2 regions of the uncultured Frigoribacterium sp. genome follow, and region 2 is predicted to be linked to the other one. Evidence: predicted binding sites of a transcription regulator. Region 2 holds the regulator's gene; the other holds the start of a gene.
The links. Region 2 encodes HrcA, which represses chaperone genes, less so after heat shock. Its sites were predicted from a motif close to TTNGCACTCGNNNNNNNCGAGTGCNAA; they were not measured.
Positions count from the first base shown of each region.

Region 1: the regulator HrcA is predicted to act here: its motif matches at 1,820-1,846, upstream of groES (co-chaperone GroES).

Region 1 covers NZ_CAUPYL010000178.1:204-5,178, forward strand. Annotated here, with positions in the region: partial or broken gene RWM17_RS11890 (hypothetical protein) at 1-488, shown strand, start outside; gene RWM17_RS11895 (THUMP-like domain-containing protein) at 602-1,789, opposite strand; gene groES (co-chaperone GroES) at 1,931-2,227, shown strand; gene rarD (EamA family transporter RarD) at 2,389-3,429, shown strand; gene RWM17_RS11910 (ABC transporter substrate-binding protein) at 3,538-4,872, shown strand.
Region 2 covers NZ_CAUPYL010000018.1:14,342-26,696, forward strand. Annotated here, with positions in the region: gene RWM17_RS03630 (PhoH family protein) at 1-667, opposite strand, end outside; gene RWM17_RS03635 (HIT domain-containing protein) at 657-1,061, opposite strand; gene RWM17_RS03640 (16S rRNA (uracil(1498)-N(3))-methyltransferase) at 1,159-1,908, opposite strand; gene dnaJ (molecular chaperone DnaJ) at 1,911-3,026, opposite strand; gene hrcA (heat-inducible transcriptional repressor HrcA) at 3,121-4,143, opposite strand; gene RWM17_RS03655 (DUF4870 domain-containing protein) at 4,398-4,877, shown strand; gene hemW (radical SAM family heme chaperone HemW) at 4,974-6,200, opposite strand; gene RWM17_RS03665 (DUF1990 domain-containing protein) at 6,203-6,955, opposite strand; gene lepA (translation elongation factor 4) at 6,959-8,812, opposite strand; gene RWM17_RS03675 (DUF4190 domain-containing protein) at 9,043-9,387, opposite strand; gene RWM17_RS03680 (aminotransferase class I/II-fold pyridoxal phosphate-dependent enzyme) at 9,461-10,606, opposite strand; gene rpsT (30S ribosomal protein S20) at 10,916-11,176, shown strand; gene holA (DNA polymerase III subunit delta) at 11,291-12,325, opposite strand.

The sequences.
Region 1 (4,975 bases), on a different contig from region 2:
TGCCCCCGCAGCCGTACGGTGCTCCCGCACCACAGCAGTACGGAGCTCCGCAGCAGCCCTACGGCGCGCCCCCGCAGCAGCAGCCCTACGGAGCCCCGCCGCAGCAGCAGCCCTACGGAGCCCCGCCCCAGCAGTACGGTGCCCCCCAGCAGCCCTACGGGGCGGCGTACTCGCCGTACGCCTCGGCGGGTGCCACGAAGCCCTCGAGCGTCCTCAGCATCCTGTCGCTCGTCGCGTCGATCGTGGGCTTCCTCGGGGTCATCGTCACCCTCGGCGTCGGCGTCGTGTTCTCGATCGCGGCGGTCGTGCTCGGCCACATCGCCGGTCGGCGTGAGCGGCAGTCGCGCAAGCTGTGGCTGCCGGGCCTCATCGTGGGCTACGCGGGCATCGCCCTCGCGGTCATCATCTGGATCGGGCTGATCGTCTTCTTCGCGAGCATGCCCGGCGGGTCGTCCGGCACCTTCGACGGCGGCTACGGGCAGTCCTGACCCCTGCCTCCTCGGACGGGTCCTGACCCGCGCCTCCTGGGGCAGGTCCTCAGAGGGGCAGGTCGTCCGGCAGGCGGGCCGTCAGGACGGTCGGCTGCCGGGACGGCCTGACGTCAGATGCGCTCGCAGAGCAGCGCCGTGTGGCGGCCGGCCACCCGGGTCAGCACCAGGGTCGCGGCGTGGGTGCCCTGCAGCGACAACCGCTTGCGGAACGCGGCAGGGTCGACGTCGACGCCGCGCTTCTTGATCTCGAGCCGACCGATGCCCCGGGTGCGCAGTTCGCGCTTGAGGGTCTTCTCGTCGAGCGGGAACGTCTCGACCACGCGGAACACCTGGGCGAACGGCGTCTCGACCGCCTCGTCGGAGGTGAGCCAGGCGATGTCGCGACTGAGCGTCCGCGCGCCGAGCCGCCGGGCGAGATCGCCGATCAGCCGGGCGCGGATGACGGCTCCGTCGGGCTCGTAGAGGTACTCCCCGAGCTCCCCGACCTCGACGTCGTCGGAGTCGGCGCGAGCGGTCAGCTCGGCCGTGCCGTGCGCGCCCACGACCAGCGCTGCCCTGCCCACGCCGGGGCGGGCGAGCGGCCCGAACCAGACGCCGACCTCGACCACCTCTCGGTCGACCGAGATCCACTGGCACTCGGCGTCGGCGGGCAGCAGCTCGCGGTCGACGCCGGGGCCGAGCTTGACCCCGGTGGGCAGGCGATCGGCCCAGCCGAACGCGACGTCGAGCGAGGGCGACCAGTCGGCCGGGTCGGCCAGGCGCCTCGTCGCGGCGTGGCCGGCCGTGCGGCGGGCCGGGTCGAGGAACACGCCCTCGACGTCGCCGACGTCCACCGTCGCGGCGTCGCCGTGCACGACGCGGGACGAAGCCCAGGGTGCGAGGTTGTAGGAGGCGACGGCCGCGGTGACCTCGTCGCGGTCGACCGCCAGCACGTCGAGCTCGAGGGCGGCCAGCGCGAGCGCGTCGCCGCCGATGCCGCAGCCGAGGTCGGCGACGCTGCCGAGCCCGGCGGCCCGGTAGCGGCCGGCGTGACGGGCGGCGACGGGGAGGCGCGTGGCCTGCTCGAGACCGGCCTCGGTGAACAGCATGCGGCTGGCGAAGTCGCCGAACTTCGCGACGGCCTTGGCCCGGAGCCGCGACTGGCTCAGCACGGCGGCGACCAGGGAAGGCGAGTGGCCCTGCCGGCGGAGCGCCGCGACGGCGCCGACGACGTCGTCGGACGCGCTCCAGGGGGGCAGCGAGTCGAGCAGTCGGAGCCCCTCGGGCGAGAGCACGTCGAGGAGCTCAGCAGTGTCCATGACACCAGTCTCGCCCATCGCCGACCGACTCTGGCACTCGGATTGACCGAGTGCCAGTTCGGCTCTACAGTTGTTCTGGCACTCGCACGTGGCAAGTGCCAGCCCACGTTCTACGAAGTTCCGAGAAAGCAGAGGTCAACCGTGTCGGTCTCCATCAAGCCGCTCGAAGATCGCATCGTCATCCAGCAGGTCGAAGCCGAGCAGACCACGGCTTCCGGCCTCGTGATCCCCGACACCGCCAAGGAGAAGCCCCAGGAGGGCGAGGTCGTGGCGGTCGGACCGGGTCGCATCGACGACAACGGCAACCGCGTGCCGCTCGACGTCGCCGTCGGCGACAAGGTCATCTACAGCAAGTACGGCGGCACCGAGGTCAAGTACGCCGGCGAGGACTACCTCGTCCTATCGGCGCGCGACGTCCTCGCCGTCATCGTCCGCTAGGCAGACGACGCACCTGCTCCACCCGGAGGCCCCCGCCCAGGCGGGGGCCTTCGTCGTCCCCGGCCGGGAACGGCAGCGGAGCGAGCCAGCGTGGCAGGAGTGGCCGTGTCCGACGACGGCGGCCCGCCCTAGAGTCGACCCGTGAACCGCAGAGCGCTCTCGTGACCCGCACCCGCACCTCCTCGTCGGGCGGCCTCGCCTACGCCGTCAGCGCGTACGGCCTCTGGGGCGTGCTGCCGGTGTTCTTCCTGCTCATGTCGCCCTCGGGGCCGTTCGAGATCGTCTCGTGGCGCATCCTGTTCTCCCTCGCCTTCTGCGTCGTGCTGCTCGCCGTCACCCGCGGGTTCCCGGCGTTCCTCGCGCTGCTGCGTCAAGGCCGGGTCGTGGGCACCATGGCGCTGGCGGGCGTGCTCATCGTCGTCAACTGGACGACCTTCATCGTCGCGACCCTGGCCGGGCACGTCGTCGAGGCGGCCCTCGGGTACTTCATCAACCCGATCGTCACGGTGCTGCTCGCGGTGCTGGTGCTGCGGGAGCGTCTCCGGCCGGTGCAGTGGATCGCGATCGGCCTGAGCGCCGTTGCCGTCGTCGTCATCACGGTGGGCACGGGCGGGGTGCCGTGGCCGTCGCTGATCATGGCCTTCTCGTTCGGGGCCTACGGGCTCGTCAAGAAGCAGATGGGCGGCAAGGTCGACGCCGTCAGCGGGCTGACCCTCGAGACGATGGCGGTCGCGCCGTTCGCGGCGGTCGCGCTCGTCGTGCTGGCCGTCACGGGCATCGGCGGGGGCGTCGTGTTCGGCTCCGTCAGCCTGGTGCACACGCTGACGGTGATCAGCTCGGGGATCGTCACGGCGGTGCCGCTGCTGCTCTTCGCCGCCGCCGCACGTCGGCTGCCGCTGGCGACCATCGGGCTGACGCAGTACCTCGCGCCCGTGCTGCAGTTCGTCGTCGGGGTCGTCCTGCTGCACGAGGAGATGCCGACGAGCCGGTGGATCGGGTTCGCCATCGTCTGGGTCGCGCTGATCGTGCTGACGACCGACATGGTCGTGACGAGCCGGCGGAGCCGTGCGCGAGGCCGCGAGGCCGACCGTGCGGCGGCACTGGCCCCCGACCCTGACGGCGGACGTGACGCCGGCCCCGGGGGCGACCGCTCGGCAGGTGCTGAGTCGATGTCACGAATTGCTAACGAAACGGCAGGGTGACCGGGAGAACACACGCAGGAAACATTCCGCCCCTAGTTTCTTCTCAATCGCGGGGACCGTCCACCTAGTGTCGGTCCGGCTGTACGCGCTTCATGAAAGGGACCACGGATGATCCGATCCACCAAAGGGCTGAGGGCCCTGGCGCTCGCAGGAGCCGCCTCCGTTCTGCTCGCAGCCTGTTCCACCACTTCTTCCTCGACCGACGACCCGTCGTCGTCCGCGTCGTCGACGACCAAGGCCGACCCCGCGGCCTCCTGCGAGGCGCCCAGCAGCCCCGGCCAGGACGCCCTCCGCATCGGCACGATCCTGCCGAACACGGGCACGCTCGCCTACCTGGCCCCGCCCGCCGAGGCCGGCGTCGGCCTCGCCGTCGAGGACATCAACGCCGCCGGCGGCGTGCTCGGCCAGGACGTCACGATCGACCCCGCGACCGACTCCGGCGACAGCAACGACCTCACCGTCTCGAGCGCCGCAGCGACGCAGCTGATCGACGCGAAGGTGCCGGTCGCGATCGGCGCCGAGTCGTCGAGCGTCACGCTCAACGTCATCGACCAGCTCACCGCCGCCTGCATCGTCGAGATCTCGCCCGCCAACACGGCGACCTCGCTCAGCGGCTACTCGTCGTACTACTTCCGCACCGCTCCGCCGGACTCGGTCCAGGGCAGCGCGCTCGGCACGCAGATCGTCAACGACGGCCGTGCCAACGTCGCGTTCCTCGTCTTCAACGACACCTACGGCACCGGCCTGCGCGACTCCGTCCAGGAGTCGATCGAGGCCTCGGGCGGCACCGTCGTCTACGGCGCGTCCGGCGAGGGCCAGGAGTTCCCCCCCGGCCAGACCACGTTCTCGTCCGAGGTGACGGCCGCGCTGGCCACGAACCCCGACGCGATCGTCATCCTCGCCTTCGACGAGACCAAGTCGATCGTCCCCGAGCTCATCTCGCAGGGCGCCGACATCAGCACGGTCTACATGTCGGACGGCAACACGGCCGACTACAGCGAGGACTTCGACCCGGGCACCCTGGCCGGCGCCCAGGGCACCATCCCCGGTGCGTTCCCGTCGACCGACCTGCAGTCTCGCTTCGCCGAGTTCTACCAGCGCACCGCGGGCTCGGCCCTGGCCGACTACTCGTACGCGCAGGAGTCCTACGACGCCGTCATCCTCGCCGCGCTCGCCGCGGTGAAGGGCGGCGGAACGGACTCCGGCACCATCCAGGCCAACATGGCGGCGGTGTCGGGTGCTGACGAGGGCACCGAGTGCAGCACGTTCGCGGACTGCGTCACGGCCATCGAGGCCGGCGACGACATCCACTACACGGGCCCCTCGGGCATCGGTGCGTTCGACGACAACAACGACCCGTCGAGCGCCTTCATCGGCATCTACAAGTTCGACGACAACAACGTCCCCGTCTACCAGACGGCGGTCGAGGGCCAGGTCGAGTAACACGGCCCCTGCCTGACGGAGAGGCCCCGGTGCTGCGGCACCGGGGCCTCTCTGCGTGCCCGGGGATGCTGCCCATGCTCAGGCGTCCGCCTCGGCACACAGG
Region 2 (12,355 bases):
CCAGGAGCTTCGGCACGATCTCCGGGTCCATCATCTCGTTCAGGGCGTCGTAGAGCGGGCGCAGGTACGGGTCGATCTTGTCGGTCAGCGTGCCGGGCAGGAAGCCGAGCCGCTCCCCCGCCTCGACCGCGGGGCGCGTGAGGATGATGCGCTGCACCTCGCGGCGCTGCAGGGCCTGGACGGCCTTCGCCATCGCCAGGTAGGTCTTGCCCGTGCCTGCGGGGCCGATGCCGAACGTGATGGTGTGCTGGTCGATGGCGTCGACGTACTGCTTCTGCCCGAGGGTCTTCGCGCGCACGGCCTTGCCGCGGCTCGAGACGATGGGCTGGCCGAAGACGTCGGAGGGGGCCGCCGCTCCCGAGTCGAGCAGCTTCGCGGACGTCTCGACCTCGGCCGGCGCCAGGTCGTGGCCCCCGCGGACGAGCCCGACGAGCTCGTCGACGAGCACCCGGGCGCGGCTGACGGACGCGGTCGGGCCCTCGAGGGCGACCTCGTTGCCCCGCACGAGCACGCGCACGTCGGGGTACTGCTTCTCGACGGTGCGCAGCAGGCGGTCCTGGGGACCGAGCAGCTGGACCATGGCGACGCCGTCGACGGTGAGATCGACGCGCGTGGTGCCCTCGCCTGCGGGCTGAGGGTCGGTGGAGCGGGTCTCGCTAGTGGGCAAGGGAGCCTTCCTCGAGGGGGCCCGCGAGCACATGGGCGTGCACGTGGAACACGGTCTGGCCGGCGGAGGCGCCGGTGTTGAAGATCAGTCGGAACTCGCCCGTGCCGCCCGAGGCCGCCACGACCTCGTCGCCGAGGAGGTCCGGATCGGAGGCGAGCGCCGAGGCCGTCGACACGACGTGGGCGAGCAGGGCCGGGTCGGCGGCCGCGAGCTCGACGACGTCGCGGTGACGCGAGGTCTTGGGCACGACGAGCACGTGGAACGGCGCCTGCGGCGCGATGTCGCGGAAGGCGATCACCGCGTCGTCCTCGAAGACCACGTCGGCGGGGATCTCGCGCGAGATGATGCGGCTGAAGACCGACGCCTCGGTCGGTGCTGGCTCTGGCTCGGACATGTGTCCCATGGTAGTCGCGGCCGCCGTCACGGCCCCCACCGGCGGCACGGCCCTCACCGCCGGCACGGCGACAGGGCCCCCGCCGACGGCCCGACGCCTACCAGCGTCCCAGCCGCACGCTCAGGACCGCGAGGGCGGCGGGCCCCGCCGTCGAGGTGCGGAGCACGGCGTCGCCCAGCCGCACCGGGACGGCACCCGCGCTCTCGAGCAGCTCGAGCTCCGAGGGCGAGATGCCGCCCTCGGGGCCGACCACCACCAGGACCGACGCCGGCGCGCCTCCCCCGCCCTCGACGACGACGTCGGACAGGGCCCGCACGGCGCTCGGCTCGAGCACGAGGACGAGCGCCGTGTCGTCCGCGGCCCGTGCCGCGACCTGCTTCGTCGTCGACAGCTCGGAGACCACCGGAGCCCAGGGCCTGATCGCCTGCTTCGTCGCCTCCCGCGTGATGGAGCGCCACCGAGCGGTGCCCTTGGCCACCTTGGCGCCCTCCCAGCGCGAGACGCTGCGGGCGGCGGACCACGGCACGACCTCGTCGACGCCCAGCTCGGTCGCGGCCTGGACGGCGAGCTCGTCGCGGTCGCCCTTGGCCAGCGCCTGGACGAGCACGAGCCGGGTCCCCGGTCGCTCGACCCGCGTCACCTCGGCGGCGACCACCGTCAGCCGCGAATCCGTCGCCTCGACGACCTCGCCGCGCACCGACGTGCCCCGCCCGTCGCCGAGCGCGAGCGACTCGCCGACACGGACCCGGCTGACCGTGACCGCGTGCCGCGCCTCCTGCCCCTCGACCACGACGGCGCTCCCGACGGACGCGTCCGTCAGGTCGTCGACCAGGTAGAAGTGGGCCACGATCAGAAGTGCAGGAACCGGTCGCGGAGCTTGCCGAACAGGCCCTGCTGGAACTGGGAGAGCTCTGGCGCCGCCGAGCGGCGTCCGGCGGCGAACTTCTCGATGAGCTCTCGCTCCTTGTGGCTGAGCTTGGTCGGCGTCACGACCTGGATGCCGATCTTCAGGTCGCCCCGCCCGGTGCCCCGGAGCTTCGTGATGCCCCGGTCACGGATCGTGATGACGTCGGCGCTCTGGGTGCCGGCCTTGAGCTCGATCTCGACCTCGCCGTCGAGGGCGTGCAGGGTCGTCTCGGTGCCCAGGATGGCGTCGGCCATCTGCACCTCGAGCGTCGCGAGCAGGTCGTCGCCGTCGCGGCTGTAGATGTCGTGGTGGCGCACCTTGACCTCGAGGTAGAGGTCGCCGTTGGGCCCGCCGGCCTGACCGACCTCGCCCTGGCTGGGCAGCTGCAGCCGGATGCCCGTGTCGACGCCCGCCGGGATGTCGATGGGGATGGTGCGCCGTGCGCGGACCCGGCCCTGGCCCTGGCAGGTGGGGCACGGGTTCGGGATGACCGTGCCGTAGCCGCGGCAGGTGCCGCAGGGGCTCGACGTCATGACGTTGCCGAGCAGCGACCGGACGGTCCGCTGGATCTGGCCGGAGCCGTGGCAGATGTCGCAGGTCTGGGGCAAGGTGCCGGGCGCGCAGCACGACCCGTTGCAGGTCTCGCAGAGCACGGCCGTGTCGACCTCGATGTCGCGTGTCGTGCCGAAGACGATCTCCTCGAGGTCGACCTCGAGGCGCAGCAGGGCGTCCTGGCCGCGCTCGCGACGCGACCGCGGGCCCTGTCGCTGGCCGCCGCCTCCGCCGCCTCCGAAGAACGCGTCGAAGATGTCGCCGAAGCCCGCCGCGCCGCCGCCCCCGCCGCCGAACCCGGCCTGCGGGCCGAGGTCGTAGCGCTCGCGCTGCTGCGGGTCGCTCAGCACGTCGTAGGCGTGCGTGACGTCCTTGAAGCGCTCGGAGGCCTCGGGGCTGGGATTGACGTCCGGGTGCAGCTCGCGCGCGAGCCTGCGGTACGCCTTCTTGATCTCGTCGGGCGTCGCCGACCGGTCGACTCCGAGCACGTCGTAATGATCTGCCACTTGTTCTCGTCTGCCTCTGGTGTCTGGGGGTGGTCTCGTGGGGGCTGGTCAGGGGGCACGGCGCGGTCGCGCAGGGCCGGGGAGGTGCGGGTCGTCAGCGCTCGGAGAGCAGCGACGACAGGTAGCGGGCCACCGCACGCACGGCGGCCATGTTGGTCGAGTAGTCCATGCGCATCGGGCCGAGCACGCCGAGGCGCGCGACCTCGCTGCCCGTCGAGGTGTACCCGCTCGCGAGCACGGACGCCTGGGAGAGGCCGAAGGAGGCGTTCTCCCGCCCGATGCTCGCGGCGACGTCGACCGCGTCGAGCTGCATCTCGCCGAAGAGACGCAGCAGGGCCACCTGCTGCTCGATCGCCTCGAGGACGGGGTAGAGGTCGCCGCTGAAGTCGTCGCCGGTGCGCACGAGGTTGGCCGCGCCGGCCATCACGAGGCGTTCCTGACGCCCGGCGGCGAGCTGCTCGACCAGGCTGGCGACGACGACGCCGACCACGACGGCCTGCTCCGGGCGGAAGCCCTCGTGCAGGTCGCCGAGCAGCGCGGCGGCCGCGCTCAGCTCGGTGCCGCCCACCGCCCCGTTGAGCGCACGCCGGAGCTCGGCGAGGAACTCGTCGTCGACGACGACGGGCAGCTCGACGAGCCGCTGCTCGACCTGGCCCGTGTCGGTGATGAGCACGGTCATGACGCGCCGCTCGGCCAGACTGACCAGCTCGACGTGTCGCACGCGCGCCCGCGAGAACGAGGGGTACTGGACCAGCGCCACCTGGTTCGTCAGCTGGGACAGGAGGCGGACCGTGCGGCCGAGGACCTCGTCGAGGTCGGCCGAGTCCCCGAGGAACGTCTCGATCGCCTGCCGCTGCGCGCTGCTCAGCGGACGCAGGTCGGCGAGGTGGTTGACGAAGAGGCGGTAGCCCTTGTCGGTCGGCACCCGACCCGACGAGGTGTGCGGCGCCGCGATCAGCTCTTCTTCTTCGAGGAGCGCCATGTCGTTGCGGATCGTGGCGGCCGAGACGCCGAAGTGGTGACGCTCGACGATCGACTTCGAGCCCACGGGCTCGCGGGACGCGACATAGTCGCGCACGATGACGCGCAGCACCTCGAGACCACGTTCCGAGACCACGACGCACCTCCCTCTCGCACGGCCGGCGGCGGGGCGCGTCACGACGACGACCCGAGCTCGCTGGCACTCGTCCTGCCAGACTGCCAATCCTACGTCACGCGGCCCGCGAGGCCTACTCGACCCGTACCTCCTGCCCTATGCTCGCCGTGACGCCCGCCGGACCACCTCGTCCGGCCGGGCGGCCAGCACCGACCACCGCGATGCGCCCGTTCGCCTCGACCCGGTCGGGCCCACGACGACGAACAGGTGAGCAGATGACCGACACCCCTCCCTCCCAGCCGAACGACCCGCAGGGCTCCGGCTGGGGCCAGCAGCCCGGTCAGGGCCAGCCCGGCTACGGCCAGCAGCCCGGTCAGCCCGGCTACGGCCAGCAGCCCGGCTACGGCGCGCCTCAGGCGCCGCAGCCCCTCCGCCCCGAGGACGAGAAGCTCTGGGCCACGCTGATCCACGTGGGCGGCATCCTGCTCAGCTTCGTCGCGCCCCTGGTCGGCTACCTCGTGCTCAAGGACCGCGGCCCGTTCGTCCGCGAGCACAGCCGCGTCGCACTGAACTTCCAGATCACGATGGTCATCGCGTACGTCATCGGAGGCGCCACGTCGTTCCTCGGCATCGGCGTGCTGATCACGCTCGCCGCGGCGATCGTCGTGATCGTCTTCGGGATCATCGCGGCCCTCGCCGCCAACCGCGGCGAGTACTACAAGTACCCGTTGAGCATCGAGTTCATCAAGGCGTAGCCCGCCGGCACGCTCGTCGAGGCGCGTCTCCCGGCCGGGAGGCGCGCCTCGCGTCGTCCCGACCGCGTCCGGCGTCGACTCGGGTCGCGTCGGCCCTCAGACCGGGAGCAGCCGGCGGACCACCGCGTCGGCCATGAGCCGCCCCGTGCGCGTGAGGACGACGCGACCGGCCAGCGCCTCGCGGCCCTCGACCCAGCCGTCCGCGATCAGACCCGCCACGGCCGCGCGGCCCTCGGGATCGAGGTCGGACGTGGGCAGCCCCTCGCGCATCCGGACCGCGAGCAGCACCCGCTCGACCCGGCGCGTCTCGGCGTCGAGGGTCTCGCGGCCGGCCCCCGGGGACTCCCCCGCGGCCATGCGCTGGCCGTAGGCGGCCGGGTGCTTCACGTTCCACCAGCGGACGCCGCCGACGTGGCTGTGCGCGCCCGGGCCGACGCCCCACCAGTCGTGGCCCTGCCAGTACGACAGGTTGTGCCGCGAGCGGTGCTGCTCGTCGCGAGCCCAGTTGCTGACCTCGTACCAGCCGTAGCCCGCCGCGGCGAGCCGGTCGTCGGCGAGCTCGTACATGTCGGCCGCGGTGTCGTCGTCGGGCTGGGCCACCTCGCCGCGGCGGATCTGCCGGGCGAGCTTCGTGCCGTCCTCGACGATCAGCGAGTAGGCCGACAGGTGGTCGGGCTGCTGCTCGAGCGCGACGTCGAGCGACCGGGACCAGTCGTCGAGCGTCTCGCCGGGGGTGCCGTAGATGAGGTCGAGGCTGACGTCGAGCCCGGCGTCGCGTGCCCACTGCACCACCAGCGGGACGCGCTCGGGGTCGTGCGTGCGCTCGAGGGTCGCGAGCACGCTCGGCACCGCGGACTGCATCCCGAAGCTGACGCGCGTGAACCCGGCGGCCGCGAGGGCGAGCAGGTACTCGGCGTCGACCGAGTCGGGGTTCGCCTCCGTCGTCACCTCGGCGCCGTCGACCAGCCCCCAGGTGTCGACGACCGACGAGAGCATCGCGGCGAGGTCGGAGTGCGGCAGCATCGTGGGCGTGCCGCCGCCGAAGAAGACGGTCGAGACCGGACGGGGAGGCAGCCCGGCGCCCTCGAGGACGCGACCGGCGAGGCGCACCTCGTCCACCGCCTCCTGCGCGTAGTCGTCACGCCGGGCGCCGCGCAGCTCGTCGCCCGTGTAGGTGTTGAAGTCGCAGTAGCCGCAGCGGACCCGGCAGAAGGGCACGTGCAGGTACACGCCGAAGTTGCGGTCGGCGACCCCCTCGACGACCGAGGCCGGCAGCGAGCCGTCGACGGGAGCGGGATCGCCGAGGGGAAGGGCTCCGGGCACCGTCAGTCGCCCGACCGGCGCGAGCCGGGCTCGCGGATCTCGTCGTCGTGAGCGGCCTCGGCGGCGGCCTCGAGGTCGACGTCCGCCTCGGCGGGGACGTCGGGCTCGCTGAGGATCAGGGCACGCAGGTAACGACGCGTGTACATCGCCTGCTGACGTCGCATGAAGGGCTCGACGAGCTTCCAGCGCCAGGTGCTCGGGCGGGAGAACGAACGGATCGAGAGCCAGACGGAGCCGTCGTCGGTCTGGTCGACGACCCAGCTCTCCTCGCCGCTCTCCGGGTGGCCGTCGAGGGTGCCGTAGGCGAAGCCCTTGCGCCTCGGCTCGTCGACGACGTAGACGACCCGGACGGGCGCCTGCACGCTGCGGCCGTAGGCCGAGATCGACAGGGTCGCCGTCGTGCCGGCGGTGAGGAACGGCGTGCCGTCCGGAGCGAAGCGGGACTCGTCGCGGCCCTGCTCCCAGTGCGCCGGGTCGACGGGGACCCCGTCGTCATCGAAGGTGACGGGGTGGTAGCCGCCTTCCTCGACCGGCGGCGTCGAGTCGACGCGGACCTCGATGCCGCTGCGCTCCTGGATCTTCCAGGTCATCGTGGCGATCCACGCCGCCTCGAAGCGCGCGTCGCCGTGGCCGACCCTCGTGCGGTACTCGGCGGGGCGGAAGCCCTTCGGCGGGTACTGCATCAGGTCGGGCGCCTGTGTCGCGCCGACCTCGCCGTAGGTCGTGTGGGTCTCGGCGTGGGTGGACCGGCGCATCGGCTACTTCTTCTCTTTCTTCGCCTCGGTGTCGCCGCTCAGGGCGGCGATGAACGCCTCCTGGGGCACCTCGACGCGACCGATGGTCTTCATGCGCTTCTTGCCCTCCTTCTGCTTCTCGAGCAGCTTGCGCTTGCGGCTGATGTCGCCGCCGTAGCACTTCGCGAGGACGTCCTTTCGCATGGCCCGGATGCTCTCGCGCGCGATGATCCGGGCGCCGATCGCCGCTTGGATCGGGACCTCGAACTGCTGTCGCGGGATGAGCTCGCGGAGGCGGCCGGTCATGAGGACCCCGTACGCGTACGCCTTGTCGCGGTGGACGATCGCGCTGAACGCGTCGACCTGCTCGCCCTGGAGCAGGATGTCGACCTTGACGAGGTCGGCCTCCTGGTCGCCGATGGGCTCGTAGTCGAGGCTCGCGTAGCCGGCCGTCTTCGACTTGAGGCTGTCGAAGAAGTCGAAGACGATCTCGCCGAGGGGCATCGCGTAGCGGATCTCGACGCGGTCCTCGCCGAGGTACTCCATGCCGAGCAAGTTGCCCCGGCGCTGCTGGCAGAGCTCCATGATGACGCCGACGTAGTCCTTCGGGGCGAGGATCGCCGCCTTGACCATCGGCTCGCTCACGCTGGCGATCTTGCCGCCGGGGAACTCGCTCGGGTTGGTGACGGTCACCGTCTGCTTGTCGTCGGTGGTCACCTCGTACACGACGCTCGGCGCGGTCGTGATGAGGTCGAGGCCGAACTCGCGCTCGAGACGTTCGGTGATGATCTCGAGGTGCAGCAGCCCGAGGAACCCGCAGCGGAAGCCGAAGCCGAGCGCGACGCTGGTCTCGGGCTCGTAGACGAGGGCGGCGTCGGACAGCTTGAGCTTGTCGAGGGCCTCGCGCAGGTCGGGGTAGTCGCTGCCGTCGATCGGGTACAGGCCCGAGTAGACCATCGGGAGAGGCTCGACGTAGCCGGCCAGCGCCTCCGTGGCGGGCTTGGCAGAGGTCGTGACGGTGTCGCCGACCTTCGAGAGCCGCACGTCCTTCACACCCGTGATCAGGTAGCCGACCTCGCCGACCGAGAGGCCTTGGCTCGGCGTCGGCTCCGGGGAGGAGACACCGATCTCGAGGATCTCGTGCGTCGACTTCGTCGACATCATCTGCACCTTCTCGCGCGGGTGCAGGGTGCCGTCGATCATGCGGATGTACGTCACGACGCCTCGGTAGCTGTCGTAGACGGAGTCGAAGATCATCGCGCGCGGCGAGGCGTCGAAGTCGCCGGTGGGCGACGGGATGCGATCGACGACGCGGTCGAGCAGCTCGGTGACGCCGACGCCGGTCTTGCCGCTGACGCGCAGGACGTCGGCGGGGTCGCCCCCGATGAGGCTCGCGAGCTCGGCCGCGTACTTCTCCGGGTCGGCCGCCGGCAGGTCGATCTTGTTGAGGACCGGGATGATCTCGAGGTCGTTCTCGAGCGCCAGGTAGAGGTTCGCCAGCGTCTGGGCCTCGATGCCCTGCGCCGCGTCGACGAGGAGGATGGCGCCCTCGCACGCGGCGAGCGACCGGCTGACCTCGTAGCTGAAGTCGACGTGGCCGGGCGTGTCGATCATGTTGAGGGCGAAGGTCTGGCCGTCGCGCTCCCAGGGCATGCGCACGGCCTGGCTCTTGATCGTGATGCCGCGCTCGCGCTCGATGTCCATGCGGTCGAGGTACTGGGCGCGCATCGCCCGGTCTTCGACGACGCCGGTGATGCCCAGCATGCGATCGGCGAGGGTCGACTTGCCGTGGTCGATGTGCGCGATGATGCAGAAGTTGCGGATGTGCTCGGGCGCGGTCTTCGCCGGCTCGAGTGCACGGGTTGCTAGGGGGCTCACACGGTCCTCAGGGGGTGGCGGGCGGTTGTCGCCTCGATTCTCCCACGTCGCGCTCGGGAACCGTGTCGGCAACTCCTGCTGCATGCGCGGCGCCGTCGCCGTGACGGCGCTGCCGGCGGCTCTCGGCGCACCCGTCAGGAGTTGCCGACGCGAGGCGCGGCCACACGGGGCAGGCGCCAGCTGACGAGCAGGCGTCAGCTGAGGGGCAGGCGCCAGCGGACGAGCAGGCGTCAGCTGAGGTACTGGAACAGGCCGAGCAGGCCGATCGGCACCGCGGCGAGCAGGCCCACCACGAGGAGGACGACGCTGCCGAGCAGCATCACCCCCGACGAGATGATGCCGATGAGCGCCATCGTGCGGCCCTCGGGCTCGCGTCGGCGACCGAGGACGCCGAGGACGACGCCCACGATCGGCACGACGAAGGTGAAGCTCAGCGCCACCGACGCGATCCCGAGCACGAGGCTCGTGAGGCTCAGCGGCGAGTGCAGGCCGCCGGTCGCCGCGGGGGCGCCGGGAGCGGCGGGGGCCACGGTGTGCGCGGCGACGGGCGGGGTGGTCGGTGCGGTGTTCGTCATGCCTCGAGCCTACGAAGGAGGCGCAGCCCGCCTGAAGGGGGCAGACCCCCGGATCGATGCGGGGGCGTCCCCGTCAGGCGCCGGGTGCGGGGAGGGCTCGGAGCCCGCGCTCGATCACGTCGGGAGCCGCGGCCAGGCAGATGCGGATCCAGCCCTCGCCGGACCGGCCGAAGGCGCTGCCGGGGGCGACGGCGACCCGCTGCTCGAGCAGGAAGCGCTCGGCCCAGCCGGCGACGTCGCCCCGCGACGCGTGGCTCACGTCGATCCAGAGGTAGAAGGCGCCCTGCGGGTCGAGGTGGGCGATGCCGCGCTCGGCGAGCAGGGCCGTGGCGAGCTCGAGGTTCCGGCGGTAGTGCTCGCGGGCCTCGGACACGGGCCCGTGGTCGCCGGTGACGGCGGCGAGGGCCGCGTGCTGGTCGGGCTCGGCGACGCAGCTGATCATCGCCTCCTGGACCGTGCGCATCGTCGGCGCGAGACCGCGTGGCGTCACCAGGTAGCCGACGCGAACGCCGGTCATGGCGTACGTCTTGCTCAGCGAGAACGCGGTGAAGACGCGGTCGTCGGTGTCGAGGGAGGCGATGCTCACGTGCGGCGTCCCGTAGGTGAAGTACTCGTAGACCTCGTCGCTGATCACCCAGAGGTCGTGGCGAGCAGCCAGGTCGAGCAGCCCCTGCAGCACCTCACGCGGCCAGACGACCCCGAGGGGGTTGGACGGCGAGTTGACGACGACGGCTCGCGTGCGGTCCGTGACGGCCGCCTCCAGCTGATCGAGGTCGGGCAGGAAGCCGTCGCCGGGCGAGAGCGCGTACGGCACGGGGACGGCGTCGAGCATGTGGGCGTTCATCGAGAACGTCGTGTAGCCGGGGTCGGGCACGAGCACCTCGTCGCCCGACGCGAGGACGAGACCCATGGCCTGGTAGAGCGCCTGGGTGGCCCCGACCGTGACCCAGACCTGTTCCGCGTCGACGCGCAGGTCGTTCTCGCGCGCCAGCTTGGCCACGAGGGCCTCGCGGAGGGGCGCGATGCCGCCGTTCGGCGTGTAGCCCGTGCGGTCCTCCGACCAGGCGCGGCGGGCCGCGTCGCCGACGTGGTGCGGCACGGGCACGTCGGGCTCGCCGATGGCCAGCATCGCGACGTCGTCCAGGCCGGCAGCGAGCTCGAAGACCCGGCGGATCCCGGAGGCGGGGACGGACGCGATGTACGGGGCGAGCGACGGCATGACGGCACCGTACTACGGGCGACACGCCCTCCCGCCGGGTCACCACCGCCCGTCGGGGACGCTCTATCATTGAGAGTCGGGCGACGTGCTGGTAACGTTGCCTGTTGGCTTGCGCGGAACGTCTGACGTGACGGATCGCGAACGCAGCCGAGAGCCGCTCCGGTGGCACCACCGGCGGCAGCCCGGGGAGAGCGCGTCTCCTCCCGGTCGGCTCGCAGCACCACCTCACAGAACCGTCCCCCGGGCACGGCGCCGCATCCTGGTGCCGACAGCCCAGTCATACGACACACGAAACAGGAAGTAGCGAACGTGGCGAACATCAAGTCGCAGATCAAGCGCATCGGCACCAACAAGAAGGCCCAGGACCGCAACAAGGCCGTCAAGAGCGAGCTGAAGACCGCCGTCCGCGCCGCGCGCGAGGCCATCGTCGCCGGCGACAAGGACAAGGCGACCGCGTCGCTGGCCCTCGCCTCGAAGAAGCTCGACAAGGCCGCCAGCAAGGGCGTCATCCACAAGAACCAGGCCGCGAACCGCAAGTCGTCGATCGCCAAGCAGGTCGGCGCTCTCTGAGCCTGACTCCCTGAGCGCATCGCGCTCGCTGCGAAGGGCCCCGTCTCGACCGAGACGGGGCCCTTCACGTTCCCCGGGGCGTCAGGATGACGGACCCGCGAGCCAGGCAGCCGGTCAGCGCCCGACGGCACCCCGCGTCGCCACGGTCGTGACCATCCGCTCGAGCGCGTAGATCGCGTCGCGCTGGGCGCCCTTGACCGCGGCATCGGTCTCGGCGAGCAGCTCGATGCACCGGCCCAGGCCGTCCTCGCTCCAGCCACGGACGTCGCGCTGGGCACGCTCGACCTGCCACGGCGCCATGCCGAGACGCGACGCGAGCTGGCCGGACGGGCCGTAGACGCCCTGCACCTTCGCCATGGTGCGGATCTTCATCGCGAAGGCCGCCACGACGGGGACCGGGTCGGCACCCGACGACAGGGCGTGCCGCAGCAGCACGAGCGCCTCGCCCTGGCGCCCCGCGATGGCCGCGTCCGCGACCTTGAAGGCGTTCGTCTCGACCCTGCCGGCGTAGTACTTCTCGACCGTCGCCTCCGTGATCTCGTCCGCCGCGTCGGAGATCAGCTGCTGGCATGCGCTGGCGAGCTCGGCCAGGTCGTCGGAGAAGGCCGTCACGAGCGCGCGGAGTGCGCCACTCGACACGCGTCGACGCGCCGACCGGAACTCGCCCGCGGCGAAGTCGTGCTTCTCCGTGTCCTTCTTGAGCTCGGCGCAGACGACCTCGACGCCGCCGCCGACGCCCGCTCGGATCGTGTCGAGCAGCTTCTTGCCGCGCACGCCCCCGCCGTGCCGCAGCACGAGGTAGGTGTCGTCGGCTGGCGACTCGAGGTAGCGGAGCGTCTCGGCGAGGAACGCGTCGGTGCACTTCTCGACCGACACCACGCGCAGGAGGCGCGGCTCGGCGAACAGGGACGGGCTCGCGAGCGTGATGAGCTCACCGGGCTGGTAATGGTCGGCCTCGAGGTCGTGGACCTCGAGGCTCGGGTCCTCCGCGACGAGCTGGTCGCGGAGCTGCCGGACGGCACGCTCGGCGAGGAACTGCTCAGGCCCGCTGACGAGGACGACGGGCGCCGGGCGGATCGCGTGCCAGGGGACCTGGTCGACGGCGACGCTCGCCTTCTTCGTCGTCTTGCCGGTGGTTCTCGCGGCCACGGTCCTCCTCGGTCGAGGACGCCTCGGGCG